Regions from separate parts of the Massilia sp. TWP1-3-3 genome, predicted to be linked through region 1. Evidence: predicted binding sites of a transcription regulator. Region 1 holds the regulator's gene; each other region holds the start of a gene.

Region 1 (9,434 bases):
CAGCTGGCGCTGTGGGCCGACCGCATCGCCGCCTGGTTCGTGGCCGCGCTGCTGCTGCTGGCCGTGGTGGTCTTCGTCGCTTGGCAAGTGATCGAGCCGGCGCGCGCCTGGGAAGTGGCGATCGCGGTGCTGGTGGTGTCGTGCCCGTGCGCGCTGTCGCTGGCCACGCCAAGCGCGCTGGCCGCGGCCACCGACTTGCTGGTCGGGCGCGGCGTGCTGATCGTCAAGGCGCACGTGCTCGAGACGCTGCACCGCGCCACCCACGTCATCTTCGACAAGACCGGCACGCTGACCGAAGGGCGCCCGGTGCTGCGCCGTGTGGCCGTGTTTGGCGCCTGCGACGCGGCGCGCTGCCTGGAACTGGCCGCGGCGCTGGAAGCTGGCAGCATTCATCCATTGGCCGCGGCCTTGCGCCGCGCCGCCGGGCAGGGCGATCTGCAGGCCGGGTCGCTGCTCAATGTGCCGGGGCAGGGGGTCTCGGGCGTGATCGAAGGCGTGGCCTACCGCCTTGGGAGCGCCGTATTTGCGGGCGGCGACGACCTCGCGTTCGCAGGGCCCGGCGACGCCAGCAGCGTGTTTTTGGGCACCGGCGCGGGCGCGGGTACTGTGCTGCTGGCGCGCTTTGACGTGGCCGACGCGCTGCGCGCGGACGCCGCCGGCGTCGTGCGCGCATGCCAGGCGCGCGGCCAGCGCGTCATTCTCCTGAGCGGCGACCAGCAGGCCGTGGCCGACAGCGTGGCGCGCCAGCTCGGCATCGACACCGCGCTCGGGGGCCAGCTGCCGGATCAAAAGTTAGCGTACGTACGCGCCTTGCAGGAGCGCGGCAGCGTGGTGGCCATGGTTGGCGACGGCATCAACGACGCCGCCGTGCTGTCGGCGGCCGATGTCTCGGTTGCGATGGGCGGCGGGGCCGCGCTGGCGCAGCTGCACGCCGACTGCGTGCTGCTGTCAAACCGCCTGGGGAGCCTGGATGACGCGGCCAGGGTGTCCGCGCGCGCGTTGCGCGTGATCCGCCAGAACCTGCTGTGGGCCACGCTGTACAATGCGCTGGCGATTCCGGCGGCGGCCTTCGGCCTGCTCAACCCGTGGCTGTGCGCGGTGGGCATGTCGGCCAGTTCGGCCCTGGTCGTCATCAACGCGCTGCGCCTGCGGCGCTGGAAGGATTGACATGGAAGCCTTGTACTTGCTGGTCCCCTTGAGCGTGATCATTGTCGCCTTTGCGGTCTGGATTTTTTTCGGCGCGGCCGACAGCGGCCAGTTCGACGACCTCGATGGTCCGGCCCTGCGCATCCTGCACGACGACGATCTTTGATCATCTGGCCGTTTTTGATTCACATCAAGGATTTATTGTCTCCAGAAAACTACTCTTCTGCTGTCATCGGAGTATTTATCAGGAGAGCGTTTTGGACAAAGCTTTAAATTACAACAACAAGGTCGTCAGGCAGTTCACGATTGCGACCGTCGTCTGGGGCGTGATCGGCATGCTGGCGGGGGTGTTCATCGCCGCCCAGCTGGCCTGGCCAGCCCTCAATTTCAACATCCCATGGCTGAGCTACGGACGCTTGCGTCCGCTGCATACGAACGCGGTCATTTTCGCCTTCGGCATCAACGGCCTGTTTGCCACGTCCTACTATGTAGTGCAGCGCACCAGCCAGGTGCGCCTGTTTTCGGACGCGCTGTCCGCCTTTACCTTCTGGGGCTGGCAGGCGGTGCTGGTGCTGGCCACCATCACGCTGCCGATGGGTTTCACGCGCGGCAAGGAGTACGCCGAGCTTGAGTGGCCGATCGCGCTCTTGATTACGGTGGTCTGGGTCACCTACGCGGTGGTGTTCTTCGGCACCCTCATCAAGCGCAAGGTCAAGCACATCTACGTGGCCAACTGGTTCTTCGGCGCCTACATCATCGCCGTGGCTCTGCTGCACGTGGTCAATGGCGCCTCGATGCCCGTCACGTTCTGGAAGTCGTACTCGGCCTACGCCGGCGTGCAGGACGCGATGATCCAGTGGTGGTACGGCCACAATGCGGTCGGCTTCATCCTGACCGCCGGCTATCTGGGCATGGTCTACTACTTCATTCCCAAGCAGGCCGAGCGTCCGGTGTACTCGTATCGCCTCTCGATCGTCCACTTCTGGGCGCTGATCTTTACCTACATGTGGGCCGGCCCCCACCACCTGCATTACACCGCGCTGCCCGACTGGACCCAGTCGATCGGCATGGTGTTTTCGCTCATCTTGCTGGCGCCTTCGTGGGGCGGCATGATCAACGGGATGATGACGCTGTCGGGCGCCTGGCACAAGCTGCGCACCGATCCGATCCTCAAATTCATGATCGTTTCGCTCTCGTTCTACGGCATGGCAACCTTTGAAGGCCCGATGATGTCGATCAAGACCATCAACGCACTGTCGCACTACACCGACTGGGGCATCGCCCACGTTCATGGCGGCGCGCTCGGCTGGGTGGGCTTCATCACGATGGGTTCGATCTACTATCTGATCCCGCGCTTGTCGGGCAAGAAGGAAATGTACAGCACCTCGCTGATCGACCTGCACTTCTGGGTCGCCACCATCGGCATCGTCCTGTACATCGCCTCGATGTGGATCGCCGGCGTGATGCAGGGCCTGATGTGGCGCGCGGTGAACCCGGACGGCACGCTGACCTATACCTTCGTCGAAGGCGTGAAAGCGACCTATCCGTACTACGTGATCCGGGTCTCCGGCGGCGTTCTGTACCTGACCGGCATGCTGATCATGGCGTACAACACCTTCCAGACGATGCGCGGCACCGTCGGTGCGGACGCGAAGATCCCGTCCCTTTTACCTTCACACGCTTAAACCAGGAGCCATCATGAAATTTTCCCATGCGTGGATCGAAAAGAACCCCTGGCTGCTGATCGGACTGATCTTGCTGGTCATTTCCGTCGGCGGCCTGGTGGAGATCGTTCCCTTGTTCTTCCAGAAGTCCACCACCGAGCCGGTGGCCGGCCTGAAGCCGTATTCCGCGCTGCGCCTGACGGGCCGCGACGTGTACATCCGCGAGGGCTGCTACAACTGCCACTCGCAGATGATCCGGCCGTTTCGTGCCGAGACCGAACGTTATGGCCACTACTCGGTGGCCGGCGAGTACGTCTACGACCACCCGTTCCAGTGGGGCTCCAAGCGCACCGGGCCGGATCTGGCGCGCGTGGGCGGGCGTTACAGCGACGACTGGCACCGCAGCCACCTGGACGACCCGCGCTCGCTGGTGCCGGAATCGAACATGCCGGGCTATCCATGGCTGGCGGCCAACAAGCTGGTGCCTGAAGACGTGCTGCCCAAGATGCGCGCCATGAAGCGCCTTGGCGTGCCGTACTCGGAAGAAGAGATTGCCCAGGGTCCGGCCACGCTGGCCGACAAGACCGAGCAGGATGCGCTCATTGCGTACCTGCAGGGCCTGGGCACCCAGATCAAGACAAGGAAATAAGATGGAACATATTTTCGATAGTGCGAGCAGCATCATGACCGTGATCAGCTTCGTGACCTTCCTCGGCATTTTGCTGTGGACCTTTGCACTGCGCAGCAATGCCGACTTTGCGATCCAGGCGGCGCTGCCGTTTGCCGACGACGCCCTCGATGATGGCGTGCAGGAGAAGCGCCATGTCTGATTTTACCCACGTATTCTGGGACCTGTTCATCGTCGTCATCACGCTGCTGTCCGTGGCCGGCTGCGGCATTTTGCTGTACTCGCAGTCGCTGCACAAAGTTGCGCCCGACGCGCCGAGCGACGGCACCACCGGCCACGTGTGGGACGAAGACCTGTCCGAGTTGAACACGCCGCTGCCGCGCTGGTGGATGTGGCTGTTCTACATCACCATCGTCTTCGCGCTCGCTTACCTGTTCCTGTATCCGGGCCTTGGCAGCTATGCCGGCAAGCTTGGCTGGAAGTCGAGCAGCGCCTACACTGAAGAACTCAGTAAAGCCGACGCCGAATACGGTCCGCAGTTTGCGCGCTTTTCCGGCCAGCCGATCGAGGTGGTGGCGGCCGACCCGAAGGCGCATGCCATCGGCGAGCGCCTGTTCATGACGTACTGCGCCCAGTGCCACGGCTCGGATGCGCGCGGCAACAAGGGTTATCCGAACCTGACCGACAGCGACTGGCTGCATGGCGGCACGCCGGAGATCATCAAGACGACCATCATGAAGGGGCGTCACGGGGTGATGCCGCCAATGGGCGCGGCGGTCGGCTCGGATGACGATATCGTCAACGTTGTCCAATACGTCAAGAGCTTGTCGGGCGCCTCGCACGATCCGATCAAGGCGGTGTTCGGCAAGTCCAAGTTCAGTGCCTGCATGGCTTGCCACACCGCCAGCGGCGGGGGCAACCAGGCCATCGGCGCGCCGAACCTGACCGACAAGGTCTGGCTGTATGGCGGCAGCGCCGACACCATCATGGAAACCATCCGCAAGGGGCGCGACAACCAGATGCCGGCCTTCGAGGACTTCCTGGGCGCCGACAAGGTGCACGTGCTGGCAGCTTACGTGTGGAGCCTGTCGAACGACCCGGCCGGCACCAAATCTGCCAGCATCACCGCGGCCAGTCCTAACGCGGCCAGTGACAACGCGGCAGTGGCTAAAAAATGAAGCAGTCCAGTCCAAAGGTGATCAAAATGTACGCGGCGCGCGAGGAGATTTATCCGCGCGAGGCGAAGGGCCGCTATGCGACCCTGCGCTGGGCCTGCGTGTGGATCACGCAGATCGTGTTCTACGGTCTGCCGTGGCTGACCTGGAACGATCGTCAGGCGGTCCTGTTCGACCTGGCCGCGCGCAAGTTCTACATCTTTGGGTTGGTGCTGTGGCCGCAGGACTTCATTTACCTCGCTGCGCTGCTGATCATCTGCGCCTGGCTGCTGTTTTTGGTGACGGCCGTGGCCGGGCGCGTGTGGTGCGGCTTTGCCTGTCCGCAAACGGTGTACACCGAAATTTTCATGTGGATCGAGCGCAAGATCGAAGGCGCGCGCAGCGCCCGCATCCGGCTCGACCGCCAACCCTGGACGCTGGACAAGATCTGGCGCAAGAGCGCCAAACACAGCGCCTGGTGGCTGGTGGCGCTGTGGACCGGGATCTCGTTCGTCGGTTACTTTGCGCCCATGCGCTCGATGATGGCGGGCATTGGCGCGCTCAGCCTGGGGCCGTGGGAATGGTTCTGGATCGGCTTTTACGCGCTCGCCACCTACGGCAACGCGGGCTGGCTGCGCGAGCAGGTGTGCAAATACATGTGCCCCTATGCGCGCTTCCAGAGCGCCATGTTCGACAAAGACACGCTGATCGTTACCTACGACCGGGAACGGGGCGAGCCGCGCGGCGCGCAAACGGCCGAACGCACCAAGGGCGACTGCATCGACTGCACCCTGTGCGTGCAGGTGTGCCCGACCGGAATCGACATTCGCAATGGCCTGCAGTATGAATGCATCGGCTGCGCGGCCTGCGTGGACGCTTGCAACGGCGTGATGGACAAGATCGACCTGCCGCGCGGGCTGATTCGCTATTCGACCGACCAGGCCATGGAAAAGGGCTGGTCGGCGCGCCAGATCGGCGCGCACATCGTGCGCCCACGCGTGCTCATTTACAGCGCGCTGCTGGCCCTGATCGGCATCGGCTTTGGCACCGCGCTGGCGCTGCGCACCCCGCTCAAGCTTGACGTCATCCGCGACCGCGGCTCGATGGGGCGCGAAGTGGGCGACGGCGTGATTGAAAACGTGTACCGCCTGCAGGTGATGAACACCGGCGAAACGGCGCATCGCTTCCACATTGTCGTCAGCGGCCTGCCCGGGGTGCGCCTGGCCGACCAGGAAGAAGTGCTGCTCGACGGCGCCAGCACGCGCGCCGTGCCGGTGCGGGTGCAGACCGAACGGGCAGCCCTGACGGGCGGCTCGCATGCGATCATGTTCGAATTGAGCGCGCTCGACCAGCCCTCGCTCAAGGTCACCGAAAAAGCCGTATTTATCGTACCGAGATAATGAAGGAGAACCGCATGCAAACTGCTTCCCAACCCAGGCTGCGCACGGCGCCGCCATGGTATGCCCAGCGCTGGCCATGGCTGCTGATGCTCGGGCCGGCCGTGGTCCTGGTGGCCGGCGGCTACACCGGTTACCTGGCCTATACGCGCCAGGACGCGATGGTGGTCGACGACTATTACAAGCAGGGCAAGGCGATTAACCAGGACTTGCGGCGCGACCGCGTGGCCAGCGCCCAGCGCCTGTCGGTGGCGCTGCACTACAACGCCGGCGCGCATGCGATGCAGGGCGAATTGACCAGCTTTGGGCAGCCGGTCACGACCCCGTTCAGGATCGGACTGGCGCATTCGACGTTGCCTGAAAAAGACATTTTGCTCGCCGTGTATCCAGATGCACAGGGGCGTTTTTCGGCGCCGCTGCCGGCACTGGAGCAGGCACGCTGGCAGGTGAATGTGGAAGGGGGCAAGCGCGACTGGCGCCTGGCCGCCGAATGGCAATTTCCGGCCCAGCAGTCGATGACGATCGACGCCGATGCGGCCATTGCGCCATGAGGCAGGGCATGAAGCGCCTGGCGATGGCGGTGCTGTGGCCATCGTTCCTGGCCGCGGCGCTCGCTGAAGGCTTTTTCTTCTCGTGGGTCGAGCCGGAAGCGCTGTCGTCGCTGGCGCCGATGGCGGTCTACAGCATCGGGTTTTTCTTCTTCTGGACGTTTTGCACGCTGGCCGGCTTGCTGACGGGGTATTTGATCGTGGTGCCGGACGATGGAAAGGCGCCGTTTTGAGTCGTCGGGTCCCATGGGGCCCAAGTGACCAACGACGGCCGGCGCGTGAACGCGGGGGCGACGATTGGCGGCAATGGAACGGTTCAACTGAGCCAATGTTCCATGGGTCCGTCGCGTGCGCGACGACGATGTGGGGGGACTTTTACGGGTAGCCTGACTCAGGCCATCGGGCTGCACTGCGCGGTACCGGCGGCCATCGCCTTGAGCATCACCGGGTCGAGCAGCGTCACTTCGCGCTTGTCGACCTTTAACCAGCCCTGCTTTTTGAAGCGCGACAGCAATCGACTGATGCTTTCAATGGTCAAGCCCAGATAATTGCCAATATCTTCACGCGACATGCGCAGCTGAAAGCTGGTCGGCGAATACCCGCGCGCCGCGTAGCGCGACGACAAATTGACCAGAAACACCGCAAAACGCTGCTCGGCGCGCATATTGCCCAGCAATAGCATGACGTTTTGTTCACGCGTGATTTCCTGGCTCATGATGCGGTGAAAGTGACGCAGCAGCGTCGGCACCTGGCCGAACAAGTCTTCAAGGCGGGTGAACGGAATCTCGCACACTTCGCTATCCTCGAGCGCCACTGCGTCGCAATGGTGGCGGTCGCCGCTGATGGCGTCCATTCCCAGCAATTCGCCGGCCATCTGAAAACCCGTAATCTGTTGTTCTCCGGCCGCATTGACCTGGTAAGTCTTGAAATGGCCGAAGCGAATCGCGTACAAACTGCGAAAAGGCTGATCCATTTGGTACAGGCGCTCGTCGCGCAAAATGCGGCTGCGCTTGCCAATGATCTGGTCCAGCCGACTCAGTTCGCCCTCGTCGAGCCCCATGGGAAGGCATAATTGGTGCATGCTGCATCCTGCGCAGCTTGCTTTCAAGACGTTGATATTTAATACAGCTGCAGGGGGATTCGGTTGATTCATTCAGTCATCATACTTCATCGCAGCTTATCGGGTTTTTAAAAAGCGGACATCCACGTGCAAAACATCGCCCGTCACCTTGGCCTTTTTCGCCTTCTTCGGCTTCTTGACGACCTGGCCTGCCGTATCGGTCAGCGGCACCCGGTGCTCGGGCGAAAAGCCGGGCTCTTCGATGCGTTCCAGGGTTTGCCGCGTGAACATTTCAATGGCGGCGAGCAAGTCCACCTCATCGGCGCATACCAGCGACACCGCCTGGCCCGCATTGCCCGCGCGGCCGGTGCGGCCGGTGCGGTGGATATAGTCTTCGGCCACGGTGGGTAAGTCGAAATTGACCACTTGCGGCAAGTCATCGATGTCCAGCCCGCGCGCGGCGACGTCGGTTGCCACCAGTATCTTGCACTGGCCCGCCTTGAAACGCTCCAGCGCCCGCAGGCGCGCCGGCTGCGCCTTGTCGCCGTGAATCGCGTCGGCCGCCACGCCATTTGCCGCCAAGGTGTCGACCAGTTGGTCGACACCCTTGCGCGTCTTGACGAACACCAGCACCTGGCCCCAGCGCAGCTTGTGCAACAAATGCAAGAACAGTTCCGGCTTGCGTTTTTTATCGACCGGCACCACCCACTGCCGAATCCGCTGCACCGTGCTGTTGCGCGCGCTAACTTCAATGCTCAGAGGGTTGTTCAAGAGCTTGCCTGCCAGCGCGCGGATCTCGTCGGAAAACGTCGCCGAAAACAACAGGGTTTGGCGCTTGGCGGGCAGGGCGGCAAAAATCTCATTCAGTTCGCGCGAAAAGCCCAGGTCGAGCATGCGGTCGGCCTCGTCGAGCACCAGCGTTTGCAACTGGTCGAACTTGACCGCATTCTGGCGGTACAGGTCGAGCAGGCGCCCGGGCGTGGCCACCAGTACGTCGAGCCCTTTGCGTAGCTTCATCATTTGCGGATTGATGCTCACGCCGCCGTAAGCGACATGGGTGCGCAGCGGCAGGCCGGCGCCATATTCCTTGAAACTGTCGTGCACTTGTTCGGCCAATTCGCGCGTGGGCACCAGCACCAGCACGCGCACCGCGTTGCTGCCCGCCTGGCCGCCTTCCATGGTCAGGCGCTGCAGCAGCGGGAGGGCGAAACCGGCGGTCTTGCCGGTCCCGGTCTGGGCTGCGGCCATTACGTCGCGCCCGGCCAGGACCGGGCCGATCGCCTGTGCCTGCACCGGCGTGGCGCTCGTGTAGCCAAGCGCATCGAGCGTGCGCATGAGCGGGTCGATCAGACCGAGGGAAGCAAACGACATGGGCAAACCTTGCAGCGTTGGGAATGGAGCCGACAGTTTAGCCTGTCCGCCCGTGTCCGTCCCACAAAGGTGGGCCAGCGCGGCCGCGACGCTGCATTGCCAGCCTTCGGCTCAAGGCAATGTGGGGAGCGATGTCTCATCACCGGAAATTAGTCTGGCCCATCTGCATCACGACTTGCTGATTTTGGGACATGGAAATTATGGCGACCGCATTCAAAAAGACGCCGGGTATACGCATTCGGCGCGCTCACTGGCTCGCCTGCTCGAGAAACGGGGTCTGCCGAAAGCGTTTGCGGGCAAGGTCATCCTATGGTCGTGTTTCGGCGGCGCGGCCGCTGGCATGGCGCAATCGCTGACATTCAAATTGTCCTGTCGCGGCTATACGAACGTCCAGGTAGGGGGCTGCCGCTGGATAACGGGCACCATCGTCAACCGTGTGCTGTTATGCCGCAGAAATACCACGCCC
Region 2 (9,434 bases), on a different contig from region 1:
CCAGGCGCGACGGCTCGCACAGGCGCCGCCCCTGCAGGCGCAAGCCTTCGAGCTTGTCGCCAAAGTTTTCGTCGGCCGGCAGCGTTGTTTCGCTGTCCAGGCACAGGCTCATCGTCCCCACCACCACGCCGCCCGTTTCTGCATACAGGGTGATCTTGTTCGCTTCGTGCGGCTCATTGGCGTCGACCGAATAGCCGCGCCAGCCGTACATCTTGCGAATCAAGAGACTGGCCGCTTCCCGGCGACCGGCCGAGTTTGCCATCCTGATATGAAACACCTGGAGGTCCAATGGATGGTCCAGGTCTGGCGGCGTACCGCTTTCGCCGATGCACAAATCGCGCATTCCGGTGGGCGATGCGAACGTGGCGATGGCGAGATCCTCTTTGATCATGTTGTCTTCCTTCCAGGTGAGCGTTTTAGCACCGCTTGCCGGCGCGAACGATATGTTGTCAAGGTCAGACCGGCCCATCCGTACGGAAGTTCCCCTGTGGCGAGCTTCTACTATTGCGCGCGAACAAATTGGCAGCGTCGGAAAAATTGGCAGCGGCCCCGCCGGGGCGGCGTTGGCGTCTGGAATTCTTTGTAAGGTTATGATTTTTAAGGAAAAAATGGACTGGCATGGATGCTGCATAGAGACAGTTGCGGCGGCCTGATGTGCGCCCCAAGCTTTCTCGTTATTTATCCCCACCGGAGATCGATCCATGAAACTTTCACGCAAAACCTTGGTCATGTCGGCTGCGCTGGCCACCTTGTCCGTCGGCCTGATGGGCAACGCCCGCGCCGATGCCTTCGCCCAGTCCATCCTTACCATCAACAACTTCCGCCTGCTGCACGCCGACGGCTCCGCTTATGTGCCGGCTGACTTCGACGTGCTCGACGGCGTCAATTCAGCCCATGCGCGCGCCAGCCTGAACGGCGTCACCTCGGTCGCTACGCCGCAGGATTTTTCCATCCTGTCGGGCCTCAATCCCGACGTCGCCCACCAGTTCGTCGGCTTGCCCAATCCACCGCGCGGCGAAAACGACTACACCCCGTTTCCCTCGCCGCCACCGGTGCCGGGCACTTTCGGCTACGCCGACCAGTTCCTGACCGGCAGCGCCATCGCCGTTGGCGGTCGGCCTGCCGGCGCTACCGCGCAAACGCGCGCCGACGCTTCGCTGCAATCGGCAGGCTCCGCTTCGGGCGACTCCGACGTTGGCACCTCGACCACGTTCAGTTTCACCATGGGCGACGCCGACACCATGACGTTCGCCTTTGACGCCACCCCGTTCACCCAGGCCTACACCACCGCCGGCCCCGTCACCAACGCCATCGCACGTCTGTCGTGGAGCTTGAACATTGTCAATCTGACCACAGGCGCGCTGGTACTGTCCTACCAGCCGGGCGCGCTCAATGGCGACGCCAACGTCAGCCGCACCGGCACCTTTGCCGGCCTGTCCACCTACAACCCCGGCAGCGGCTTTTTCACCACCACCACCCCGCTGCTCAACGGCGAGGACACCTATCAGCTGACGGTGCAGCACAACACGCTGGCCAATGCGCTGCAGGGCGCAAGCGTGCCTGAACCTGGCACCTTGGCCATCTTCGGCCTAGGCTTGCTGGGCATGACGGCCTTCAAGCGCCGCCGCAGCGCCTGAGCGCGCAGTGAGCAGTACCCGTCCGCGCTGTGCGTGGACGGGGTATCTGACGACATCGTGGCCCAAGCGGACGTGGCCACGCCAGGGCGTTCGATTCCGTGTTGCGGTTTGGGCCTGCTGGGGATGCGAGCGCCAGATTGCCGCTGGAAGCCCTGATGCCACTGCCAGCCAGTAGGCATTTTCACCCGGCCAGGGCGCGCACTGTCCGGGATTTTTTTCTTGGCGAACGCTGCGCCGTGGTCGAGGAAAAAGCCTTTTGACGGTAATCAACGGCCCCGTGACTAGCAATATTTCCTGGTTTCTACGGCCATATAATCGGATGGGTAGCGAAGTCCCTTCGCGCTTCGAACCGCTGCATGACAAACGGAGAACCGCACGATATGGAGGACCTCATCAGCCAGTTGCTTTCACACGTGCGCGGCATCTGGAAATACCGCTGGTACGCGATCGCCATCATGTGGATGGTTGCCGTGGCCGGCTGGGCAACCGTCTTCACGCTGCCCAACGACTACCAGACCAGCGCGCGCGTGTATGTGGACACGCAAAGCATCCTGAAACCCCTGTTGGCCGGCATGACCAGCATGCCCAATGTCGAAGAACAAGTGTCGATCATGAGCCGTACGCTGCTCAGCCGACCCAATCTTGAGCGCATCATGCGCATGACCGACATGGACGTGCAGGCGACGACGCCGCGCCAAAAGGAGGAGTTGGTCGCCCAGCTCATGGCCAATATCAAGATTACCGGCACCAACACCCACGACATCTACACCATCAGCTACGCCAACAAGAACCCCAAGCTGGTGCGCGACGTGGTGCAGTCGCTGCTGACCATCTTTGTCGAAGGCAGTTTCAAGGGCAAGAAGAACGATTCGCAGCAGGCTGTCCAGTTCATCGACGAACAAATCAACAGCTACGAGCAGCGCCTGGTGGCGGCCGAGAACTCGGTCAAGCAATTCAAGCTGCGCAACGCCGGGCTGTTGCCGCGCCTGGGCGCCGATTACAGCGCCCAGCTCGCTGCAGCTGCCGACGCGCTCGGCACGGCGCGCCTCGAACTGGCCGAGGCCGAACAGACGCGCCAGGCCATCGCTGCCCAGATCCGCGGCGACGCCCCCAAGCGTGGCGGCAAGGTGCGCATCAATAATCCAGAGCTCGACGCCCGCATCGACACGGTCAACAAGAATCTCGACATGCTGCGCCTGCAATACACGGAGCAGCATCCCGACATCGTCGCCGCCCGCCGCCTGCTCGGCCAGCTCGAAGCGCGCAAGGTCGAGGAAAGCCGGCATCCGCTGTCCGACAGCGACCCGGGCCGCAACTATAGTCCCATGCTACAGCAGCTCAAGGTGGCGCTGACCGAGGCCGACGCCAGGATCGCGGCTATCCGCGTGCGGGTGCTCGAATACAGCGCGCGCCATGCCCGCCTTGAAGAGCAAAGCCGCGCGGTGCCCGAAGTGGAGTCGCAATTGTCCCAGCTCAACCGCGACTACGAGATCAACAAAGACAACTATCAAAAGCTGATCAGCAAGCGCGAGGCGGCCAAGCTGTCGGGCGAACTGAGTTCCACCACCGAAATGATGACGTTCAAGATCATTGATCCGCCTACGTTGCCGGTCACCCCGTCCGGCCCCAACCGCCCCTTCCTGTACTCGATGGTCATGCTGGCCGCACTGGGCGCGGGCGCCTTTGCCGCCCTCCTGATCAGCCAAGCCCGGCCCACCTTCGCCGGCCCGGGCATGATGCGCGAGCTGACCGGGCTCAACGTGCTCGGTACCGTGTCGATGAACTGGACCGCAGCCGAGCAGCGCCGCCGCCGCCGCGGCCAGTACCTGCTCGGCCTGTCATTTTCCACGCTGCTGCTGGTGTACGGCAGCGTGCTGGCATCTTCCCTCATCATTACTTAAGCGCCGAGGTACATTATGGACATTCCCGGGCCCCAAGCGAGCGCCTCGTTGCAACTGGTGGCGCCGGGCGAACCCGACCACTTGCGTTACGTCGACATCAACCTGGCGCGCTTGCACCAGATGGGCATGGTCACCCACGACGCCGGGCGCACCAACGCCGCCGAAGATTTTCGTATCATCAAGCGCCCATTATTGCGCAACGCGCAAGGGGCGATCAGCAGCGGCCTGAAAAACGGCAACCTGATCGTTGTCACCAGCGCCTTGCCGGGCGAAGGCAAGACCCATTGCGCCGTCAACCTGGCCATGAGCATTGCCATGGAAAAAGACCACACGGTGCTGCTGGTCGACGCCGACGTGGCCCGGCCCTCGGTGCTGCGGGTGCTGGGCGTGCCGGCCGCGCCCGGGCTGATGGATGTGCTGCTCGACGACACCACCGGCCTGGCCGACGTCATTTTGCGCACCAATATTCCCACGCTCAGCCTGCTGCCAGCGGGGCGCAACAACAAGCATGCCACCGAACTGCTGGCCAGCCAGACAATGAGCGCCCTGCTCGACGAGATCGCCACGCGCTACCCCGAGCGCATCGTCATCTTCGATTCGCCGCCCCTGCTGCTGACCTCGGAAGCGAGCGTGCTGGCAGCGCAAATGGGCCAGGTCGTCATGGTCATCGAGGCGGAAACGACGACCCAGCGCGAAGTGCGCGAAGCATTGCGGCGTCTGGACAACTGCCCGCGCGTGGACTTGATCTGCAACAAGGCGCGCGCCTTTGCCGGCGACTACCACGGCTACTACGACTGAACGGCAGGCACGCATCGGCACAGGATTCATCGGGCGCGGCCCTCCCGCAGCGCCGTCTTTCACTCGGAGTGACACCATGACAGTCTCAGAACAGCCGCGCCTGATCGTGCATCTGGTCCAGCAGCTTGACGTCGGCGGCCTCGAAAACGGGCTCATCAACCTGATCCGCCACATGCCCGCCGAGCGCTACCGGCACGCGATTGTCTGCCTGAAAGATTATTCCGCGTACCACGCCCACATCAAGTCGCGCGGGGTGGAAATCATCAGCTTGAACAAGCGCGAAGGCAAAGATTTTGGCCACTACCTGCGCATGTTCCGCACCCTGCGCGCCTTGCAGCCTGACCTGATCCACACGCGGAACCTGTGCGGTATCGAAGGCCAGCTGGTGGCCGCGCTGGCCGGCGTCAAGCTGCGCGTGCACGGCGAACACGGGCGCGACATGAGCGACCTGTACGGCAAGCGCCTCAAGTACCGCTTGCTGCGTTTGCTGTTGCGCCCGCTCATCGGCCACTTCATTGCCGTCAGCAGCGACCTGGAGGAATGGCTGATCGACAGTGTGGGCGCCGAGCCCGAGCGGGTCTCGCAAATTTCAAATGGCGTTGACAGCGTCCAATTCCACCCGCGCCTGGGTCCCCCGGCGTCGGTCGGCCCGGCCGGCTTCATGCAGGACAATGCCTTTGTGATTGGCAGTGTCGGTCGCATGGATGAGGTGAAAGATTATCCGACGCTGGTTGAAGCCTTCCTGCGCCTGATCGCGTCGCCCCATCCGGCGCACCAGCGCATGCGTCTGTTAATCATCGGCGACGGCCCGCAACGCGCCGCCTGCCTCGACATGCTGGTGCGCGCCGGCGCCGCCCACCGCGCCTGGTTGCCGGGCGAGCGCACCGACATCGCGCAGATGCTGCGCGCCATGGACCTGTTCGTCCTGCCGTCGCTGGCCGAAGGCAGCTCCAACACCATCCTCGAAGCGATGGCGACAGGGTTGCCGGTGGTAGCCACTGCCGTGGGCGGCAATCCGGTGCTGGTGCATTCGGGATTTACCGGTATCTTGGTGCCGCCGCGCACGCCCGACCTGATGGCCGCCGCGATCGCCGATTATTGCCGCATTCCGGAAATGGGCGCGCGCCACGGCATGCGGGCGCGCAGCCAGGTCATCGCGCGCTACAGCCTGCCTGAAATGGCGCGCGGTTACACGGCCGTGTACGACGCTTTGACGGGCCAAGCCTCACCGTGCCAGGGGGGGCAAAACACACCACCGGCGTGACGGCGCCGCCGGGCCGGCCGCTTGCACGGACCTGACTCACAGCGCCACCGCCTTGCTGTCGACAAGACCGGCATAACAGGCGGCCAGTTGCCCGGCGGCGCGCTCCCAGGTGTAAGGGCGCACCAAGTCGCGCACGCTGGAGCGTGCCGGCGGCGCGGCGATCAATTCCAGCAGGGCCTGCTTTTGCGCGGCAGCATCGCTCCATGCCACTTGACGCAGCGCAAAGCCGCCTTCGGGCAAGTCTAGCACGCTCGACGAGCTCATCACCACGGGAGTACCGGCGGCCAGCGTATCGAACACCGTGCGCGCGCAGCCGTCGCCCTGGCATGGCAACACCAGCACCGACGCGGCCGCGTAGGCGCTGGCCAGCATGTTGGGGTCGTGTTTCAAGCCGCCCAGGCAGGTCACGCCGCGCACCGCGCGCAGCTGGCGCAAATAGTCCTGGTCGCGCTCGCGCGCTTCGCCCAGCAATACGAACGGCAAGGCCAGCTCGGCGAGCACCTGAGCCATGCCAAGCTGGTTCTGGTAGGGCGAGATGGCGCCGGCCATCAGCACGAACGGGCCGGCAATGCCGGTGCGCAGACGAAACAGATCGCCGTCGGCGTCGAACAAATGCGCGCTCACACCGTTCGGAAACACGCGAATCTTGGCGCTGTCGATCAAAAAGCCTTCTTCGATCGCTTTCTTTTCATTTTCGCCCAGCGCCACGACGGCGCTGGCCAATTGCAGCGAACGCCGGGTCTGCGCGTAAGTACTTTGCACCGACCAGGCGGTCTGCTTGCCCATCTTGTGATCGGCCAGGCGCGCATGCTCGCCGCAGCTGCGGTCCCAGCCGGCCGAAATGAGGGGCGAGAGCACCACCGGCACGCCCAGTTCGGCCGCCGCTTCGACGATGCGATGGTTGCCGCCGCTGGCGGAAAAGACGTGGATCAGATCGTAGCTGTCAAGGTGGGTGGGGTCGGCGCCCACCAGCTCCACCGTCAGCGCGTTGCCGTCGACTTGCTGGAGTGCATTGAGCGCGCGCGTCGTTTCGCGTACCTGGACCTGCAGCGCGGCGTCGCGCTGGAACAGCATGGGATAGGAAAGAATACCGATACGCATGAAAGCCTCCGCAGCTGCACTGTCGTTCGCGCCACGGTCGGGGGCGCCCCGGATGCATGTCGGGCCAACATGAGAACGCTCAACAGCCGTGCCGCCGCGCCGGTCTAATATTGCCTCAACATAAGAATTGAGTGTACCGACGCCCCGTTCTTCATTCTTGACAGGAATCAAGACTTTCCCGCCAGAACCGCCGGCACCACGTCACGACAGGCCACGCCATGCAAGTACCGCTCTCGATCCTGATGTACCGGCGCGTAATCGCGCGCCCGGACCCACTATTTCCCGACATTATCGAGGCGGACCGCTTCGCCCAGCATTTGCGCTTGCTGCGGCGCTGGTTCCAGGTGTTGCCGCTCGAGCAAGCCGTGCGCCGCCTGAAGGAACGTTCCCTGCCTTCGCGCGCGGCCTGCATCACCTTCGATGGTGGCTACGCCGACCACGCCGACGTCGCACTGCCACTGCTGCAGCGCTTCGGCCTGCCGGCCACGTTTTTCGTCGCCACCGGCTACCTCGACGGCGGCTACAGCTGGACCGACGCCGTCATCGAACTGGTGCGCAATGCGCCCGGCCCGCGCCTGAACCTGGCGCGCTGCGGCTTTGGCGCCTACGATGTGGCGTGCCCCGTGCGCCGGCGCGCCGTGATCGACATGCTGCTCGCCGCGCTCGGCACGCTGCCGCCCGTCGAACGGCTCGAGCGGGTGCATGCGATGGCGCGCCGCACCACGCCCACCATGCTCAGTTCCGACCAGTTGATCGCCCTGCACCGGGCCGGCATGGATATCGGCGGTCAGACCGTCAACCAGCATTCGCTGGCCACGCTGTCGAACGCGGAAGCGCGCGCCGAAATTGGCAATGGCCGCGCCCGGCTGGAAGAAATCGTGCAGGCACCGGTGCGCCTGTTTGCCTATCCGAACGGCAAACCGGGCGAAGACTTTGAAAAACGCCACGCCAACATGCTGCGCTCGGCCGGCTTCGACGCCGCCGTGACCACCGCCAGCGGCGCCGCGCGCGCCGATTGCGACCCGTATGAATTGCCGCGCTTTACGCCTTGGGACCGCAGCAGCGGCGGCTTTTTACTGCGCATGGGCAGCAACCTGCTCAGCGCCGCTTGAAGCGGGCAAGCCGCTCCCCATGCCGGGCTCAATTCACTCATTTGTATTGCTCGCTGCGCGCGCCGGGATGCTGCGTCAGCGCTGCATGCTCGCCTTCCCCCGCCGTGCCCGCCAACCGCCCCGGCAACAGCCATGTCTCGGTCTGCGGCAAGTGGCGGCGCAGCGCGTCCAGGGTCGGGCGCGGCAGCACGCCGCCCACGCTGATGATGTTGCGCAGCGCCTGCGCGCCGTGCCAGTCGAGCGCGGCCGCCTGCATCCACAGCCACGGCGCGGCCGCCACCATCGTCACGCCTTCGCGTCCGGCCAACTGTGGCACCTCGCGCGCGGGAATGTCGTTGACGAGCAGCGCGGTCCCGGCGCAACCGAAGCTGCAAGCCAGAAAGCCAAGGGCGCTCGCGCAAGACAGCGGCAGCAGGCACAGGTCGGCTTGCTGCGCCTGCCGGCCCAGCATCTCGCCCAGCCTGGCAGCGCCCTCGAGCACGCTGCGGTGGGACAGCATTGTCGCGCGCGGCTTGCCACTGGAGCCGCAACTGTATACCAGCGCCGCCATGCCGGTGTCCGCACCGCGCGCAGCTGCCAGCGGTGCGGCGTGGCGCAGGCAATCGTCCCACCCGAACACGGCCAGGCCCGGCACGGCCGCCCCCGCAGCCCCGGTTTGCAGCACGCAGCGCAAATCCGGGCAGCGCGCCAGTGCGTGGCTCAATGCCAGGCGCCGGGTCGGCGTTGTCACCAGCATGCGCGCTCCGCTGTCGCGCAGCACCAGGCCCGCCTGTTCGCTTTTGAGCATGGGATCGACCGGCACGAAGGCGGCGCCGGCGCCGAGCGCGCCGAACATGGCCAGCAGCGCTTCGGCCCGCTTGTCGAGCAGGACCGCGACCCGCTCGTCCCGCTTCAAACCGAGCGACAGGAAAGCTCGCGCCGCGCGCTCGACGCCCTGTGCCAGCTGGCCATAGGTAAGACGGCTTTGCTCGCAGCGCACGGCAAGCTGCTGCGGCTGCTTCCATGCGACATCCATGATCAGGTCGTGCAGTAGCGTCGCCATATTCCTCCTCCTATGACTGCGGGAAAAAGATCATGATTGGGACAAAGCGCACATTAACCCTTGATATAGCTCAATGAAGAGCGCCGCAGAAGCCCTTGCGCGCTGTCAATGTCACGCTGTTATCACAGGTATCTAATTGTTATGTATTAAGGATATCGTTCCTTGAACGCGGGTGGCGGCGTGTTGCCGCGCCAGCCGCACCGCCATTTTTCGGGTACCGGTCTTGGCCGGGCCCGTGCAGGAGAAGGTACAGCATGAACGCCCCGATGCCCTCCGCGCCCCGCGTGGAACCGTTTTTCTTCGACGCCGATCCAGGCACCCGCTTCAGCCTGTATCACGCGCCCGCCCCGCAAGTGCCGGCGCGCGGCGCCATCCTCTACGTGCACCCGTTCGCCGAAGAGCTCAACCGCTCGCGGCGCATGGCCGCCCTGATGTCGCGCCGCTTTGCCGCCATGGGCTTTGCCGTGCTGCAGATCGACCTGTTCGGCTGCGGCGACAGCTGCGGCGACTTCAACGCCGCGCGCTGGGAGCTGTGGAAGCGCGACCTTGACACCGCGCGCGCCTGGCTGGCCGAACGCA
Region 3 (9,434 bases), on a different contig from region 1:
TTGCCCGTCTTGTCTACGCGGCGTCGAGCGCGACCTATGGCGACCATCCCGAGTTGCCCAAGGTCGAAGAGCGCATCGGAAGGCCCTTGTCGCCCTATGCGCTGACCAAGCATGTCAATGAAGTTTACGCCGACATGTTCGCGCGCTGCTACCAGACAGAATCGATCGGGCTGCGTTACTTTAATGTATTTGGGCCGCGCCAAGACCCCGACGGTCCTTACGCTGCGGTCATACCGCAATGGTTCAGCGCAATGATCAACAATGCCAGGCTCAATATCAATGGCGACGGAGACAGCAGCCGCGATTTTTGCTTTATCGATAATGCGGTGCAGGCCAATTTGCTCGCCGCACTCACCACCAAGCCAGAGGCCGTCAACCAGGTCTACAACGTGGCAGTCAATGCCAGGACCAGCTTGAACGAGTTATATTGCCTGATGCGCAACATGCTCGACGAGCGTTTCCCCCACCTGGGCGACTACCAACCGCACTACACGGACTTCAGGGTGGGCGATGTGCGTCACTCGCAGGCAGATATTTCAAAAGCCGCCCGGCTGCTGGGCTATCAGCCTAGCCATCGGCTCGACGATGGACTGCGCGCTTCGCTTGACTGGTATATCGCGCACTTGCAGGCGCCGCTTCGCTGACTCACACCGGTGGCCTGCGGGTAGGTAACACCCGCACCACGCCGCGGAAGTCGACCGTATGCAAGGTCACCGGCCGGCGCCACACTTTTGCCACGTAATCCATCACTTTTTCGGCCTGTTGCAATTCTAGACCCCGTCCGTCGCGCAGATAATCGTGGTGCAAGTCGAGGCTGCCGTCGGCCCCCACCTTGGTCACGCTCACGCAGGGAGCGCCGTAGTTGTACTTGGGCGCAAGGATTGCTTCGCGGATTGCACGTATATCGCGGTTGGCGATGCGCGTTTCGCCATCCTTGCGCATTTCGTAGACGAACAAATCGAGTTGGTCGGCCAGTTCCTGATCCAGGTAATTGCGGATGAAGCCAAAGTCGTCTTCCTCACGGACAATTTGGCGAGCCTTTTCCATGCCATGTTTGTCGATGATGTACTCCCACATCGAAAAGCCCAGGTGATAGGGGTTGACCGACAGCGACAGTTGCTGGCCGCTGCCAAAGGGACGCACCACGTCGGAATGCGACTTGACGGCCGCCACGTAAAGGTCGTGCGGCAGGAAATGTGCTTCGCGCAGCAAGCGCGCATGCCAGTAGGACGCCCACCCCTCATTCATGATCTGGCACGCAAAAATGGGATGGAAGTAAAAAGCTTCCTCGCGCACGGCCAGGAAGATATCGCGCTCCCAGTCTTCCATGTCGGGTGCATAGTGCGCGACAAACCACAGCAAGTCGTACTCCGGCTGGGGAGGTAGCGGCGAACGCTGGGGCGCCTCGTTTTTTACCTCCGGCACGGTTTCGCCCGGCAAGCGAGAAAAGCGGTGATAGAACGGATCCGGACCCCGCTCGGCGGGCGGCGCGATGAATTCGGGGTAGCGTGGACGGTGCAGGGCCTGGTTGACGTCGATGTGGGTTTCCAGCGCCAGCGCCGCGTCGAGCACCGCCTCCACGCGCGACTGGCCGTGCGCCGCCAGCGCGCGTTCCAGCCGCAAGGCCCGTGCAGCGCTTTGTTCGAGTATTTTCCCCCCGGCCATGGAAATGAAGCGGGTGAACAGCTGGTTGTTTTTCGCGAAGTCCGCATGGCCAAGCACGTGCGCGGTGACCAGCGTGTTTTCGGCCAGCGAGTTTTGCTCCTGCATGAAAGCGTGGCAAGGGTCACCGGGAAACATCACTTCGAAAATGCGCGAATGGCCCATGTGCTGGCGCACCAATTGATGGATGTAGCGCACCCCGAACGACCAATGCCGCATACGCACCGGCAAGCCGTAGACGGCGATCTCGACCATGAAATTGGCCGGCACCAGGTCAAAGGTGACGGGATAAAAGTCCATCCCCAGTTCGACGGCGAGTGCCTCGATCTGTTCGGCGTACTGCGCCAGCGTCTCTTGCACGGAACTCATGGGCGTGCCTCGGCAGTGTCTGCTTCCACTTCCTTGGAGAAGAACTTTCGCAGGGCGCGCCAGACGTCATCGGGCGCCGACAGGACGCTGCTACTGATCGGCAAGCCGCGCCGCTCCAGTTCATTGCACAAGCGCCGCATTTCCGTTTCCAGCGCGCGCGGCACGCCAGGCAGCGTTTCGACATAGCCGATGTAATTCAACATGCCCCCCAGTTCGCTCAAGGACTGGTTGGCTGCCGCGCGGTCCTCGGTGAAGTTCTCGCCGTCCGAGGCGTAGAACATATAAATGTTGTTGTGCGCCGCATCGAGTTCCTTGCGCACCAGCTCGTTCACGAGACGGAAGGCGCTCGAAGCGATGGTCCCGCCGATGCCCGTGACCTGGAAAAACTCGCGCTCGCTGAACTCCCACGCATGCGTGGTGTGGGCGATAAAGCGCGTTTCCACCTTGGCATACTTGCGGCGGATGCCTTGCAGCGCAAAAAAGAAAAAGGACTTGGCCAGCTTGCGCTCGAGCTGCGTCATGCTGGCCGACACGTCGATGACAAACAGGATGGTCGCGCTGGTACTCGGCCGCACGCGCGTGACAAGCTGGCGAAAGCGCAGGTCGTCATTCGTAAAGGGCACTGGATTCGTTTGCACGGCGCGCCGCTTGATCGCTTCCTTGACGGTGCGCCGCCGGTCCAGCCGCGAGCGCGCGCCGCGCTTGTCCCAGCCTTCGCGCACCAGTTCAACTTCATCGATGCGCGCACCCGGCTTGGGCTGCAGGTCGGGCAGCTTGAGTTCTTCCCAGATCCAGTCCATGACGTCGTCGATGGAGAACTCGAGCAGCAGGCGCACTTCGCCGTTTTCGCTGCCGCCTTCACCCGACTCGCCACTGCCCGAAGAGGGCTCGCTCTGGCCGGACTGGAGCACGTCGCCCGGCTGGCCTTCGCCCTGGCCGGCGCCCGTCTGGCTGCGGCCTTCGGCCAGCTTGAAGCGGGCGTGTTCAAGCATGCGCACCGGCACCTGCACCGTGCGCTCCTGCGGCCCGGTGATGAGGTCTGGGCCGGCGATCAGGTCGGGCAAATGGCTTTGCACGGCTTCGCGCACCTTGTCGTTGTGCCGCAGCCAATCACGCGCTCCGCGCGAAAATAAGTCATACCACCCCGTGTTGATCATCGCTGTCACGCCATGCCTCCTGACCCGCTGGTGACAATCCCTTACTCTTGCGCCAGCAGGGTGGTCACGTAATTGAGCGCTTCGCGCGCGCTGTGGCTGTCGTAGCCGTATTCGTCTACCAGCCGTTTTTCAACGGCGGAAATCTTGGTGCGGATTTCATCGTCCGGCCGCTTGGCCGAGCTGACCAGCCGCAGCACGTCGCGCCGCTGCTCGAACAGATACTGTTGCACCGCGTCGTTTAACTGCAAATGGCTTTCGAGGCTGAACTTGATGCCGCGCTTGTAGGCGCCCATGGCCTTGCGCACGACCTCCTGGCGGAACGACTGCTTGCCCGACTCGGAAATATGGATTTTTTCTTCCACCGCCCGCAAAAAGCGTTCGTCCGGTCGCCTTTCCTCGTTGGTGATGGGATCCTTGATCTGCCGGTTGTCGAGCATGGATTCAACCTCGTCGAGGTATTTGTTCAGCAAATCCTGCGCTTCCTGTTCAAACGACACGAACAAGGCCTTGTGCACGTCTTCCTTGACCCAGCGGTTGTAGAAGTCCTTGCGCGTCAGTACCAGGTAGTCGACCCATTTGCGCTTTTTCTTGGGATCGATGCGCGCGTCGCTTTCGATGCCATCCTTGAGCGCGAGCAGCACGTCCATGGTCGACAGACTCTTGCGGTTGGACTGAATGATCGCGCTCGACAGCGCGTTGATCACGAAACGCGGCGACACGCCCGCCAATCCTTCATCGGGCGCCTTGTCCTTCTCTTTGACACGCCGGACCTCGTTCCGGTTCACGCCATCGACTTCTTCGTCAGCGTGGATGCGGATTTTCTTGATCAGTTCAACGTCTTTTTCGTCGCCGTCCTGGATGCGGCTGAGAATGGCGAATACGGCCGCCGCGTGCAGTACATGCGGGTCGAGGTGAACATCGCGAAAGGCCGGCGCTGCCGACGAAATAAGCTTGCGGTAGATGCGCGCCTCTTCGCGATAATTAAGCGTGTAAGGCACCTGGATGATGACCATGCGGTCGAGTAATGCCTCATTCTCGCTCTCTTGCAGGAACTTGCGAAACTCGGCCAGATTGGTGTGCGCCAGGATGGTTTCATCGAGGTAGATGAGCGGAAAGCGCGACACCTTGACGTTTTTTTCTTGCGTGAGCGTGAGCAGCAAATACAGAAATTCGCGCTTGACCTTGAGAATTTCGATCATCTCGAGCACGCCGCGGCTGGCGGCATACACGGCGCCCGACCATGACCACGCGCGCGGGTCGCCCTCGTCGCCGTACTGCGCCACCTTGGACAGGTCGACCGAGCCGACCAGGTCGGCCAGGTCGGCGGTGGTGGGGTCATGCGGGGCGTAGGTGCCGATGGCGCTGCGCCCCGATTCGGACACGAAAAAACGTTCCACCGGCATCTGCATGAAGTCGCCGGCGAACTGGTCTTCAAGGCGCGCCCGGCAATGCGGGCACACTTCGCCGGTGATGTCGATGCCGTAGGTGTTGCGGCAAGTGGCACGCATGGTGTGCGGCACCAGGTGCAGCGGCGACTCGTGCACCGGGCAGCCGGCGATGGCGTACAGCGCGCCTTCGTCGGTATAACTGTATTCCTCCAGGCCGCGCTTGAGCAAGATGACCAGCGTGGACTTGCCGCCCGACGGCGGACCGAGGAGCAGCAGCAGGCGCCGCCCCACCTCGGAACCGGCCGCCGCCGCCTTGAAGTAATCGATCACGCGTTCGATCGCGTCGTCAATGCCGAACAAATCTTCGTTGAACAGGCTGCAACGGAAATGGCCGTCCTCGTCGCTGGTGCAGGTGGCGCGGATCATGTCCCAGATGTACTGGTGCGACGTGCGGGCGACCTGGTGCGGCGCGGCGGGCAGCACCGCTTCCATAAAGCCGGAAAAAGTGCCGGACCAATGGCCGGCCCGGTGCTCCCTGGTGAACTGGGTCAGGCTGTTCAAGAAGTTCACTTGCTGGTCCGCCAGCCGGTTGCCGTTTTCCTCGCCGGGTGTAATCACGTTTCCTCCGCTAATGGTGGGCACGACGGACATGGCCGCTCGCCGTGCGTCATTTAAGTATCAGCGTGCGTGGCATCGCGCGGCTGACCAGCATCAACGTGCGGGACTGAACCTTTATTTGCGAGGGCGGTCTCAAATGTAGTACGAGCACGCGAAAAAAAGCAAAAAAAAGCGCCCGAAGGCGCCCTTGATGCTCCGGCAAGCCGGCGTTAAAACGTGGCATTCAGGGTCACCCGCAGTGCGCGCGGCGAGCCTGGCGTGATGTTGTTGTTGCCATTGGCCGAAGCCCAGTACGCCTTGTTGAGCAGGTTCTCCACATTGGCCTGCAATTGCAGGTTGTTGTTGACCTTGTAGAACAGCGCCACGTCGACCCGGGTGTAGGCGGGCAGGGTGACGGCATTGTCGACGGCCGCATAAATGCTGTCGCGGTAAGACACGCCCAGGCCCGCGCCCCATTGGCTGTCCAGGTCGTAGCGGTTCCATAGCGAAAACGTTTGGCGCGGCACGTTGGCCAGCGTGGCGCCGGTTAGCGTCGTGCTGCCCTTGATGAACGCCAGCTCGGCGTCCTGGCAAGCGTAGCCGCCCATCACGCTCCAGGCGGCATTGACCTTGCCCGTCAAGCCCAGTTCCACGCCCTTGGTGCGCTGGCCGTCGGCAAGGATGTTTTGGGTAGCATCGTTCGGGTTGGCGATGATGACGTTGGTACGGTCGAGCTTGTAGACGGCGACGCTGGCGGCCAGGTCGGGGCGGATATCCCACTTGGCGCCCAGTTCCAGGTTCTTGAATTTTTCCGGATCGAATGCGGCCACGCGCGCGGTCAGCGAACCGAGCTGGTCGCCGGCACGGGGCACGTAGGCCAGGCTGTAGCTGCCATACAGCGACAGCGCTTCGAATGGCTTGTAGACCAGGCCCAGGCGCGGCGACACTGGCGTGTCGCGCACGCCCAGCCGGGCCAGCGTGGCCGGGTTCTTGTTCTCGAAGTCAACCTTGAAACGGTCGTAACGCACGCCCGCGATGACTTGCCATTGCGGCGACAATGCGATCTGGTCTTGCAGGTAGACCGAGGCCACGGTCGCCACGCCGTGGTTCAAGGCATCGGTTTTCGAGGTGGCGAACAGCACCGGGCCGACGGCGCGCGGATTGCTCAACAGGACGCGGTCGCCCGCAATGGTGCCGGTCTGGCGCACGTTGTCCGTTTCCTGGCGACCGAACTCCAGGCCAGCGGCCAGCTTGTGCTTCACGCTGCCGGTCGCAAGCGTATAAAACAGGTCGGTCTGGTTGAACAGATTGGTGCGCTGCGTGGCGTTGTTGTAGGCGCCCAGCGTCACCTTGCCATCGGCGCCGGCTGCGCTGCTGGCGTAAATATTCTGATAGAACTTGTCGTAGTCGGCGTAGCGGCTGCGGTTGCGCAGGCTTAAGCCGTTGCCGAAGTCATGGTCGATGACGGCCGTGAACGCATCCACGCGCACCCACACGGGGCTCAGTTCCTGGTTGCCAAAGTACATCGACGGGTCGGTGCGGTAAGGACGCCCGGCAAACGAAGGCACGCCGCGGTCGGCCACGCGGTCGTCGCGGAAATGTTCGTAGCCCAGCACCACGCTGGTGTTTCGGCCAGCGCGGATCGCCAGGGTCGGGTTGACGCCGGCGCGCTCGACGGTCACGCCGTTGCGGTAGGTGTCAGACTTTTCCGCCAACCCATTGATGCGGAAGGCGACCTGATCGTTAATTGCCTGGCCCACATCGACGCTTGCGCGCCGGCTGTCCCATGAACCGAGCGTGAGGGAGGCCTCGCGCACGGGCGTCCAGCCCGGTTGCTTGCTGACGCGGTTGATCACGCCGCCCGACCCGCCGCGCCCGAAAATCATCGCGTTCGAACCCTTGAGTGCCTCGACGCTGTCGATATTGTAGAAATCGCGGAAATACTGGACATCGTCGCGGATGCCGTCGACGTAAAAGTCGCCGGTCGAGCTGTTGCCCCGAAACACCGCCGTGTCGCGGTTGCCTTCGCCCTGCGTGGTGACGATCCCCGGCACGTAGCGCACCACGTCATGCAAGCTTTGCATGTTCTGGTCGCGCATCAATTCCTTGGTGATGACCGTGATCGCTTGCGGGGTATCGCGCAGCAAGGTATCGGTCTTGGTTGCCGTGGAGCTGGACTTGACGTTGTAAGTCGCTTCCGCCGTCCCGATCACCTTCACCTCCTGCAACGTTGTCGCGGGCGCGGCCTGGGCGCAAGCGGCGGCGCTCGCCATGGCCAGGGCGCCCGCTGCGACCAGGTGAGCGGCGGCGGCGATCGGCGTAAGACGGGCGCGGGAAGGGAAGGGCGAGTGGCTGGACATGGTCTTGTCTTTTAATGTTAATGAGAATGACTCGTATTATCATTCATATTCCCACGTTTTGCAATGCACAATCGCTTGCCTTCACGTAAGTTCGCGTGCGCACAGATGACAATGACAAGCCGTTCTATTATAAAATTTCCAGAAACCAGAACAAAGGAAGTCCATGTCCGCCTACGACCATTCCAGCCAGATTGCCGAACTGAAGTCGAAGATTCAGTCGATCCGCTTCGCCATGTTCACCACCGCCGACGACAATGGCCGCCTGCTCAGCCGTCCGATGACCAACCAGGAAATGGATGCCGATGGCAACCTGTGGTTCTTCACGTCCAGCGAAACGGACCTGTGGGAAAACATTGCCGTTCATTCGCAAGTGAACCTGAGCTTTGCCGAGCCGGCCGACAATGTCTACGTGTCGATCAGTGGCCGCGCAGAACGCGTGGTCGAGCGCGCCAAGATCAAGGAGATGTGGAACCCGGCCGTGCAGGCATGGTTTCCCCACGGTCCGGACGATCCGCACGCGATGCTGGTGCGCGTGGTGTCCGACAGCGCCGAATACTGGGATTCCACGGCCAGCACGATGGTGCAGCTATATAAAATGGCCAAGGCCGTGTTGACCGGCACCACGCCGGACGAGACGGAACACGCCAAGCTGAAGCTGTAAGCAGGCGCGCAGCTGGCTACCATCACGCCTTCGCCGCAAGAGGTGGAACAGGGCGCGCGCCTGGCGCGCATGCGCCTGTTCGCCACCGGCTTGCTGGCCGTAATGGCGCTCGTCTTTGTGCTGGCGCGCCTGTTCCGGGACCGGCACCCCGCGCTGGCCTTCGTGGGCGCCTTTGCCGAGGCGGCCATGGTCGGCGCGATTGCCGACTGGTTCGCCGTGACCGCCCTGTTTCGACACCCGCTGGGGCTGAAGATTCCGCACACCGCCATCATTCCGAGCAATAAGGAACGGATTGGTGAGAATCTCGGCAATTTCCTCGAACACAATTTCATGAGCTACGCCGTCGTGCACGGCGAACTCGCACGCATCGACTTTGCCGGCACCGCCGCGCACTGGCTCGACCAGAGCGCCAACGCGCGCGCCGTTGCCGCGCAAATCACCAGCGCCGTGCCGGCACTGCTGCGCATGGTGGAAGACAAGGATGCCGCCATGTTCCTGCGCGACGCGCTGGCCGGCGCGCTCAAGGACGTGCAACTGGCGCCGCTGCTGTCGCGCCTGCTGTCGGTGCTGGTGGCTGGCCGCCAGCACCATGTGCTGCTGGAAAAGCTGCTCGGCATCGTGGCCGCCGCGCTCGAAGCGCACCGCCCGTACATCCGCCAGAAAGTGCACGAGCACAGCCCGCGCTGGCTGCCCAAGGTCATCGATGAAAAATTTTACGAGCGCCTGATGGCGGGCGTGCAAGCTATCCTCGCAGACATGCAAGGCGAGGATAGCGAATGGCGCGACCGTTTCCAGGCCGCCACCGAAGAACTGATAGACAAGCTCGCCACCTCGCCCGAGTACGAAACCAAGTTGCGCGCACTGCTCGACAGCAGCCTGGGCCATCCCTTGTTCCGCGCCTACGTGGGCCAGGTATGGGATGACGTCAGCGCTCGCTTGCTGGCCGACACCACCTCGCCGCAGTCGCGCGTGGGCGCCCATATCGAACAGGCGCTGCAGGCGGTCAGCGGCGCGCTCGGGCGCAACCCGGCGGTGCAGGCCAAGCTCAACGAATGGATCCGCACCTTTGCCGCCGAAACCATCGTCGCCAAGCGCGAACTGATCGTCGACCTGGTGCGGCGCGTGATCCGCAGCTGGGACACCGAAACGCTGTCGCGCAAATTCGAGCTGCACGTGGGGCGCGACCTGCAATATATCCGCATCAACGGCACCATCGTTGGCGGCCTGGTCGGGCTGCTGC

The links. The regulator FNR, encoded in region 1, switches genes on or off when oxygen is low (the NO sensors DNR and NnrR bind a similar motif). The targets are predictions, from matches to a motif close to TTGATNNNNATCAA.
Region 2: ACP7D4_RS03375 (XrtA system polysaccharide chain length determinant) is a predicted target of FNR. The motif match lies at 1,894-1,907, and genes of this name have one in related genera.
Region 3: ACP7D4_RS03335 (serine protein kinase) is a predicted target of FNR. The motif match lies at 5,278-5,291, and genes of this name have one in related genera.

The regions. Positions count from the first base shown of each region.
Region 1 is NZ_JAFCWX010000009.1:17,704-27,137, forward strand. It holds gene ACP7D4_RS10755 (heavy metal translocating P-type ATPase) at 1-1,167, shown strand, start outside; gene ccoS (cbb3-type cytochrome oxidase assembly protein CcoS) at 1,169-1,312, shown strand; gene ccoN (cytochrome-c oxidase, cbb3-type subunit I) at 1,404-2,831, shown strand; gene ccoO (cytochrome-c oxidase, cbb3-type subunit II) at 2,845-3,459, shown strand; gene ACP7D4_RS10775 (cbb3-type cytochrome oxidase subunit 3) at 3,461-3,640, shown strand; gene ccoP (cytochrome-c oxidase, cbb3-type subunit III) at 3,633-4,616, shown strand; gene ccoG (cytochrome c oxidase accessory protein CcoG) at 4,613-5,992, shown strand; gene ACP7D4_RS10790 (FixH family protein) at 6,007-6,540, shown strand; gene ACP7D4_RS10795 (hypothetical protein) at 6,549-6,770, shown strand; gene fnr (fumarate/nitrate reduction transcriptional regulator Fnr) at 6,929-7,690, opposite strand; gene ACP7D4_RS10805 (DEAD/DEAH box helicase) at 7,715-8,968, opposite strand; gene ACP7D4_RS10810 (hypothetical protein) at 9,021-9,434, shown strand, end outside.
Region 2 is NZ_JAFCWX010000003.1:15,585-25,018, forward strand. It holds gene ACP7D4_RS03365 (N-acyl amino acid synthase FeeM domain-containing protein) at 1-391, opposite strand, end outside; gene ACP7D4_RS03370 (EDSAP-1 family PEP-CTERM protein) at 702-1,637, shown strand; gene ACP7D4_RS03375 (XrtA system polysaccharide chain length determinant) at 1,994-3,538, shown strand; gene ACP7D4_RS03380 (XrtA-associated tyrosine autokinase) at 3,554-4,336, shown strand; gene ACP7D4_RS03385 (TIGR03088 family PEP-CTERM/XrtA system glycosyltransferase) at 4,413-5,600, shown strand; gene ACP7D4_RS03390 (glycosyltransferase family 4 protein) at 5,637-6,701, opposite strand; gene ACP7D4_RS03395 (polysaccharide deacetylase family protein) at 6,920-7,813, shown strand; gene ACP7D4_RS03400 (AMP-binding protein) at 7,851-8,855, opposite strand; gene ACP7D4_RS03405 (hydrolase 2, exosortase A system-associated) at 9,110-9,434, shown strand, end outside.
Region 3 is NZ_JAFCWX010000003.1:545-9,978, reverse strand. It holds gene ACP7D4_RS03350 (SDR family oxidoreductase) at 1-644, shown strand, start outside; gene ACP7D4_RS03345 (SpoVR family protein) at 646-2,031, opposite strand; gene ACP7D4_RS03340 (DUF444 family protein) at 2,028-3,188, opposite strand; gene ACP7D4_RS03335 (serine protein kinase) at 3,230-5,194, opposite strand; gene ACP7D4_RS03330 (TonB-dependent receptor) at 5,404-7,533, opposite strand; gene ACP7D4_RS03325 (pyridoxamine 5'-phosphate oxidase family protein) at 7,697-8,194, shown strand; gene ACP7D4_RS03320 (DUF445 domain-containing protein) at 8,237-9,434, shown strand, end outside.